2 regions of the Roseomonas sp. USHLN139 genome follow, and region 1 is predicted to be linked to the other one. Evidence: predicted binding sites of a transcription regulator. Region 1 holds the regulator's gene; the other holds the start of a gene.
The links. Region 1 encodes HrcA, which represses chaperone genes, less so after heat shock. Its sites were predicted from a motif close to GTTNGCACTCNCNNNNNGNGAGTGCNAAC; they were not measured.

Region 1 (3,401 bases):
CAATCGCGGCATCAAGGCGGCCAATGTGCCGATCGTCCCCGGCGCCGCCCTGCCGGAGGAGCTGCTGAACCCGCCCTGCCCGGTGATCGGCCTGACCATCGCCACCGACGCGCTGATCGACATCCGCCGCCACCGGCTGAAGATCATCGGCGCCGGCGGGGTGCGGCAGGACACCAATGAATATGTCGACTTCGAAGCGGTGAAGTCGGAGATCCAGGCGGCGCGCCGGCTCTGCACCACGCATGGCTGGCCGGTGATCGACGTCACCCGCCGCTCGATCGAGGAGACGGCGGCGACGGTGCTGCAGCTGATGGAAGCCTGGCACGCCCGGCGCAGCCTGGGCGGTGGCGGCAATCCGGCGCCGAAGCCGGGGATGATCGGCGCATGACCCGGCTGGTGCTGGCCTCCTCCTCGGCGACGCGGGCCACCTTGCTGCGCGCCGCCGGGCTGGAATTCGAGGCCCGCCCCGCCGCGGTGGACGAGGCCGCGCTGAAGGAGGCCGCCCGCACCGAGGGCGCGCCGCCCGGCGAGGCCGCCATCCTGCTGGCCGAGGCCAAGGCCGCCCGCATCGGCCGCCGCGACACCGAATCCCTGGTGATCGGCGCCGACCAGCTGCTGGTCTGCGGCCAGGACTGGTTCGACAAGCCGGCCGACCTGGCCGCCGCCCGCGCCCAGCTGCAGGCGCTGCGCGGCCGCAGCCACACGCTGCACACCGCGATGGTGCTGTGGCGCGGCGGCCAGCGCGTCTGGCACCATGTGGCGACGCCCCGGCTGGTGATGCGCGACTTCTCGGACGCCTTCCTGGATCGCTACCTGGCCAGCGAAGGGACGGCAGTGCTGTCCTCGGTGGGCGCCTATCGGCTGGAAGGCCTCGGCGTCCAGCTGTTCCGCGAGATCCAGGGCGAGCATTCGGCCATTCTCGGGCTGCCGCTGCTGCCTCTGCTGGGGTTCTTGAGGCAGCATGGGGCTATCGAAGAATAGAATTCCAAGGCTGGGGGAATGAATTCCCCCAGACCCCCATCTTCTTTTTGTGGTGACTGCCGAGTCCACGTGGAGACGGGACGTGGCCCGGCCCGGTCAAAGTGCGACCTGTCAGCAGAACTGTTCTTGAAAAACAGAAAAAAGAAGGGGTCCAGGGGAATTCATTCCCCTGGCCTTCGCCTGTCTTACTTCACCCTAGAAGCTGTCCAATCACACGAGCCGTGTAATCAACCACCGGAATAACTCGCCCGTAATTGATGCGCGTCGGCCCGATCACCCCGATGGCGCCGACGATCTGTTCCTGCCCGTCGCGGAAGGGGGCCACCACCATCGACAGGCCGGCGCTGCTGAACAGGCCGGATTCCGCGCCGATGAAGATCTGCACGCCCTGGCCGCGCTGGGCGAGTTCCAGCAGCCGCAGCATGGTCTCCTGCGCCTCGAGGCGCTCGAACAGCGCCTGGATCTCCTGCACCCGGGCGATCTGGTCGACATTCTCCAGCAGCTTCGACTGGCCGCGCAGGATCAGCGAGCCGCCGCCGCCGCCGGCCCAGGTGGCCAGGCCCGCCTCGATCATCTGCTGGGTCAGGTCGTCCAGCGCGGTGCGGTTGGCCTGGATCTCGTCGGCGACCCTGGTGCGGGTCTCCTCCAGGGTGCGGCCGGAGAGGCGGGCGTTGAGGAAGTTGCTGGCCTGGGTGAAGGCGCTGGGCGGCAGGCCGGGCGGCACCTCGATGACCCGGTTCTCCACCTGGCCATGGGCGTTGACCAGCACCACCAGGGCACGGCCGGGGGACAAGGCCACGAATTCGATGTGCTTGATCGGAGCCTCGGTCTTCGGCGCCACCACCAGCCCGGCGGCGCCGGCCAGGCCGGACAGCATCTGGCCGGCTTCCGACAGCGTCTCCTCCATGCTGCGGCCGGAGGCGGCGCAGCGCAGCGCGATGGCGTCGCGGTCCTCCTCGGAGAGCGCGCCGAATTCCAGCAGACCGTCGACGAAGAGGCGCAGCCCCTGCTCGGTCGGCAGGCGGCCGGCCGAGGTATGCGGCGCATAGAGCAGCCCGGCCTCCTCGAGATCGGCCATGGCGTTGCGGATGGTGGCCGGGGACAGCGCCAGCGGCAGGCGGCGGGACAGGGTGCGGGAGCCGACCGGCTCGCCGGTTTCCACATACATCTCCACCACCTGGCGGAGAATCGTGGCGCCGCGGCTGTCCAGCGCCGGCGACAGGCCAGGGCGCAATCCGGCGAGCAGCGGTGGCAGGCCCAGGACTTTCGCCAAGTTTCGTCGCTCCTTCATCCAGAATGACCTCTCCGGCGTTTTCTCAAGCAGCCGTGAAGCCCCGAGGCACCCTCTCCTGCCGATCTTGTCACGCGATGACACATGATGGCCATGAAGGCGTTGCATCCCTCGATAATGGTGTGCCGCTCCAGGGTGGAAAACTCGGTGCGGCACCGCATGATGCAATTTGGCGCGGAGGGGCTCATGACGGATATGTCCGGATCACGGCTCTGGTCCCTGGCCCTGATGGGATGGCTGGCCGCCTACCCGCCGGAAGCCCAGGGCGGCCAGCCCGGCCGCGCGGCGATGCTGGAGGAGCCGGAGGCCGAGCGGAGCGCCGATGACGCCCTCCGTCCCGGTCAGCGCACCGCCTGGCTGCGGGCCGCCCGCCAGCGCTATGCCGCCCTGTCGCGCGAGGAGCGGCAGGCGCTGCGCCAGACGCAGGCGGTACAGCGCCGCGCCGGCTTCGGCCCGCGGCTGCCGGATCCGATGCGCGGGTGAATGCCGCGATGAACCCCACCCTGATGGGTTTCCTCTCGGTGCTGATGCTGTTCGCGCTGGGCGCCTCGGCCGCCGGGCTGCTGCTGGACCGCGCCGCCCGCAACCCCGGCGCCGCGACGGCGCTGGTGGTGGTGCTGGTCATCGGCCTGTCCTGGGGCGGGGTGGTGCTGCTGGGCGAATGAGGCCCGCCGGCCGCCTCAGCCGCGGCGGGCGAGGAAATCCAGCGCGCAGGACAGGTGGTAGAGGCTGCTGGCCGGCGCCGCCTCCTGGCTGAAGCTGCCATCCGCCAGACGCCGCTCGTGCCACAGCCCGTCCGGGCGGAGATAGGGGGAAAGCGCCGCCTCGGCCGCTGCCAGCGCCGCCGGGCCCTGCAGGGCCGCCGCCTTCAGCCGCTCGGCCTGCGGCCAGAGCCGGGCCGAATCGGCCAGCGGTGTGCCATCGGGCGCCACGCCGTCGCGCAGCGGGCCGTCGGGCAGGATGCCGAAGCGGGTGACGAAGCGTTGCAGCCCGCCGGCCTGGGCCAAAGCGGCATGGCCGCCGGCCAGGCGGGCATGCCAGTCCAGCAGCCAGAGCCATTCGCAGTGATGGCCAGGCTCGACCGGGCCGGCCAGAGAACCCGGCAGCGGGCGCAGGTCGTCGTCGAAGA
Region 2 (3,401 bases), on a different contig from region 1:
GCCGAGGGCGGGACCTTCGCGCTGAACACCGCCTTCGGCAACACGGCGATGATCGGCGTGCCGCTGGTGCTGGCGGCCTATGGCCAGGCCGGGCTGTCGCAGATGCTGGCCATCGTCGGGCTGCATTCGCTGATCCTGCTGCCGATCGGCACGGTGGTCGGCGAGATCGCCCACAATGCCCGCGCGCCGCTGCTGGCGATCCTGAAGGCCACCTTCCTGTCGGTGCTGAAGAACCCGATCGTCATGGCGGTGCTGATCGGGCTGGTGGTCTCGCTGTCGGGGGTGCCGGTGCCGCCGGTGGCGCGGCGCTTCCTGGAGATGACCGGGCTGGCCGGGCCGCCGGTGGCGCTGTTCTGCCTGGGTGCCAGCCTGATCGCCTTCAATGCGCGGCGCGACTGGCCGGAGGCGCTGCTCGGCTCGGCGCTGAAGCTGCTGCTGATGCCGGCGCTGGTCTGGCTGGTCTGCCGGCTCTGCGGCCTGTCGCCGCTGATGACCGCGGTGGCGGTGCTGGCGGCCGGCATGCCGACCGGCGCCAATGCCTTCTTCCTGGCCCGCCGCTATGCCGCCGGGGCCGATCGCTCGGGGGCGACGGTGCTGCTCTCGACCATCCTGTCGGTCGGCACGCTGGCGGTGCTGCTCGCCATCCTGTGAGGCGCCGCCGGGCGGCGGGCGGTTGAAGCCGCCCGCTTTCGACCTTTCATACAGCGCAGCCGCGCGGCAGCTGCTACAGTGACGCCGCGGGGCGGCTCATCCGATGAAGCCGCCGGGCGGCCCCGGCATGCCGCTCAGTGCAGGGTGAACTCGCCGCCGCCATAGCGGAATTCGGCGGGCCGGGTCAGCGCGCTGGAGGCGACGCGGACCGAATGCAGCGGGCCGTGGATCTCACGCTGCCAGAATTCCAGGAAACGGTGCAGCTCGGGGAAGCCGGGCGCATGGTCCAGCTTCTGCCACAGGAAGCTCTGCAGCAGCCCCGGATGGTCCGGCAGGTGGTAGAGAATTTCCGCGGTGGTCAGGCGCCAATCCGGGATGCGGACGAAGGCTTGGATATCCCGCAACAGCATGCGCGCTCCTCTTGGCCAGGCCCGGGACCGCCTGCGGGCTGGCACCCGGCCGGGCTGGCCGGACACGGAACCCGCGTCCCAGGCGCTTCGCAGCATCGCATGCGGGGGCTGGGGACGCGCAAGAAAAACTGCGATTTCAGTGACTTGGCACTCAGTTGCAGAGAGTGCTGCTCAGCGCTTGACGACCTTCGCGGGGCATCCTAGATCGTCAGCACTCGCCCGTGGTGAGTGCTAACAAGGCTCACCTATCGGGTGGGGCAACCGTCGCTGAATGCGCCAGATAGGGCGTCAGGAGAGGGTCTTATGAAGTTTCGTCCCCTGCATGATCGCGTCGTCGTCCGCCGGCTGACCGCCGAAGAGAAGACGGCCGGTGGCATCATCATCCCCGACACCGCGAAGGAAAAGCCGATGGAAGGCGAGATCGTCGCCGTCGGGTCCGGCGCGCGCAACGAGCAGGGCGTCGTCGTCGCCCTGGACGTCAAGGTCGGTGACCGCGTGCTGTTCGGCAAGTGGTCGGGCACCGAAGTGAAGATCAGCGGCGAAGAGCTGCTGATCATGAAGGAATCCGACCTGATGGGCGTGATCGCGGCCTGATTTCCCGGGCAACCGGATCAGATCTGCGGACTCCCGTTTTCCACCTGAACAGACGAGGTAACTATCATGGCTGCTAAGGACGTTAAGTTCGGCGCCTCCGCCCGTGAGCGCATGCTGCGCGGCGTGGACATCCTGGCCGACGCCGTCAAGGTGACCCTGGGCCCGAAGGGCCGCAACGTGGTCATCGACAAGTCCTTCGGCGCCCCGCGCATCACCAAGGACGGTGTGACGGTCGCCAAGGAAATCGAGCTGGCCGACAAGTTCGAGAACATGGGCGCGCAGATGGTGCGCGAAGTGGCCTCGAAGCAGAACGACCTGGCCGGCGACGGCACCACCACCGCCACCGTGCTGGCCCAGGCCATCATCCGTGAGGGCGCCAAGGCGGTTGCCGCCGGCCTGAACCCGATGGACCTGAAGCGCGGCGTCGACAAGGCTGTCGCCGTCATCGTCGAGGACCTGAAGTCCAAGACCCGCAAGATCACCACCTCCGCCGAGGTCGCCCAGGTCGGCACGCTCTCCGCCAATGGCGAGCGCGAGATCGGCGAGATGATCGCGACCGCGATGGAGAAGGTCGGCAACGAGGGCGTCATCACGGTCGAGGAAGCCAAGGGCATCCAGACCGAGCTCGACGTCGTCGAGGGCATGCAGTTCGACCGCGGCTACGTCTCCCCGTATTTCATCACGAATGCGGAGAAGATGATCGCCGAGCTCGAGAACCCCTACATCCTGATCCACGAGAAGAAGCTGTCCCAGCTGCAGCCGATGCTGCCGCTGCTGGAGACGGTGGTGCAGTCGGGCCGCCCGCTGATCATCGTGGCCGAGGATGTCGAGGGCGAGGCCCTGGCCACCCTGGTCGTCAACAAGCTGCGCGGTGGCCTGAAGATCGCCGCCGTCAAGGCGCCGGGCTTCGGTGACCGCCGCAAGGCCATGCTGGAAGACATCGCCATCCTGACCGGTGGCCAGGTGATCTCCGAGGATCTCGGCATCAAGCTCGAGACCGTCACGCTGCAGATGCTTGGCCAGGCCAAGACCGTCCGCATCGAGAAGGAGAACACCACGATCGTCGACGGCGCCGGCTCCAAGGACGACATCCTGGGCCGCGTGGAGCAGATCAAGGCGCAGATCGAGGAGACCTCCTCGGACTACGACCGCGAGAAGCTGCAGGAGCGCCTGGCGAAGCTGGCCGGTGGCGTCGCCGTCATCCGCGTCGGCGGCTCGACCGAGGTCGAGGTGAAGGAGCGCAAGGACCGCGTCGACGACGCGCTGCATGCGACCCGCGCCGCCGTCGAGGAAGGCATCGTCCCGGGTGGCGGCGTGGCGCTGCTGCGCGCCTCGCTGAAGCTGGCCGAGCTGAAGGGCGCCAACAACGACGAGCAGGTCGGCGTCGAGATCGTTCGCCGCGCCATCGCCGTGCCGCTGAAGCAGATCGCCGAGAACGCCGGCAAGGACGGCGCCGTCATCGCCGGTGAGGTCCTGCGCGACGCGACCTACGAGTACGGCTACGACGCGCAGCTCGACGAGTACAAGAACCTGGTCGAGGCCGGCATCATCGACCCGACCAAGGTGGTTCGCACCGCCCTGCAGGACGCGGCCTCGATCGCCGCCCTGCTGATCACGACCGAGGCGATGATCGCCGAGCGTCCGGCCAAGGCGGCGGCTCCGGCCGGCGGCCCGGGCGGCATGGGCGGCATGGGCGGCGACATGGACTTCTGATCTCCCCGGGAGGTCGGGGGCTGCCGCTCTCCT

Region 2: a site for HrcA is predicted at 1,269-1,297, ahead of groES (co-chaperone GroES). Genes of this name have one in related genera too.

What each region holds. Positions count from the first base shown of each region.
Region 1 covers NZ_JBBCWY010000004.1:187,523-190,923, reverse strand. Annotated here, with positions in the region: gene WFI16_RS13710 (pyruvate, water dikinase regulatory protein) at 1-388, shown strand, start outside; gene WFI16_RS13705 (Maf family protein) at 385-981, shown strand; gene hrcA (heat-inducible transcriptional repressor HrcA) at 1,172-2,272, opposite strand; gene WFI16_RS13695 (hypothetical protein) at 2,459-2,755, shown strand; gene WFI16_RS13690 (hypothetical protein) at 2,764-2,937, shown strand; gene WFI16_RS13685 (AGE family epimerase/isomerase) at 2,953-3,401, opposite strand, start outside.
Region 2 covers NZ_JBBCWY010000008.1:192,891-196,291, reverse strand. Annotated here, with positions in the region: gene WFI16_RS20765 (AEC family transporter) at 1-651, shown strand, start outside; gene WFI16_RS20760 (usg protein) at 786-1,061, opposite strand; gene groES (co-chaperone GroES) at 1,365-1,655, shown strand; gene groL (chaperonin GroEL) at 1,722-3,368, shown strand.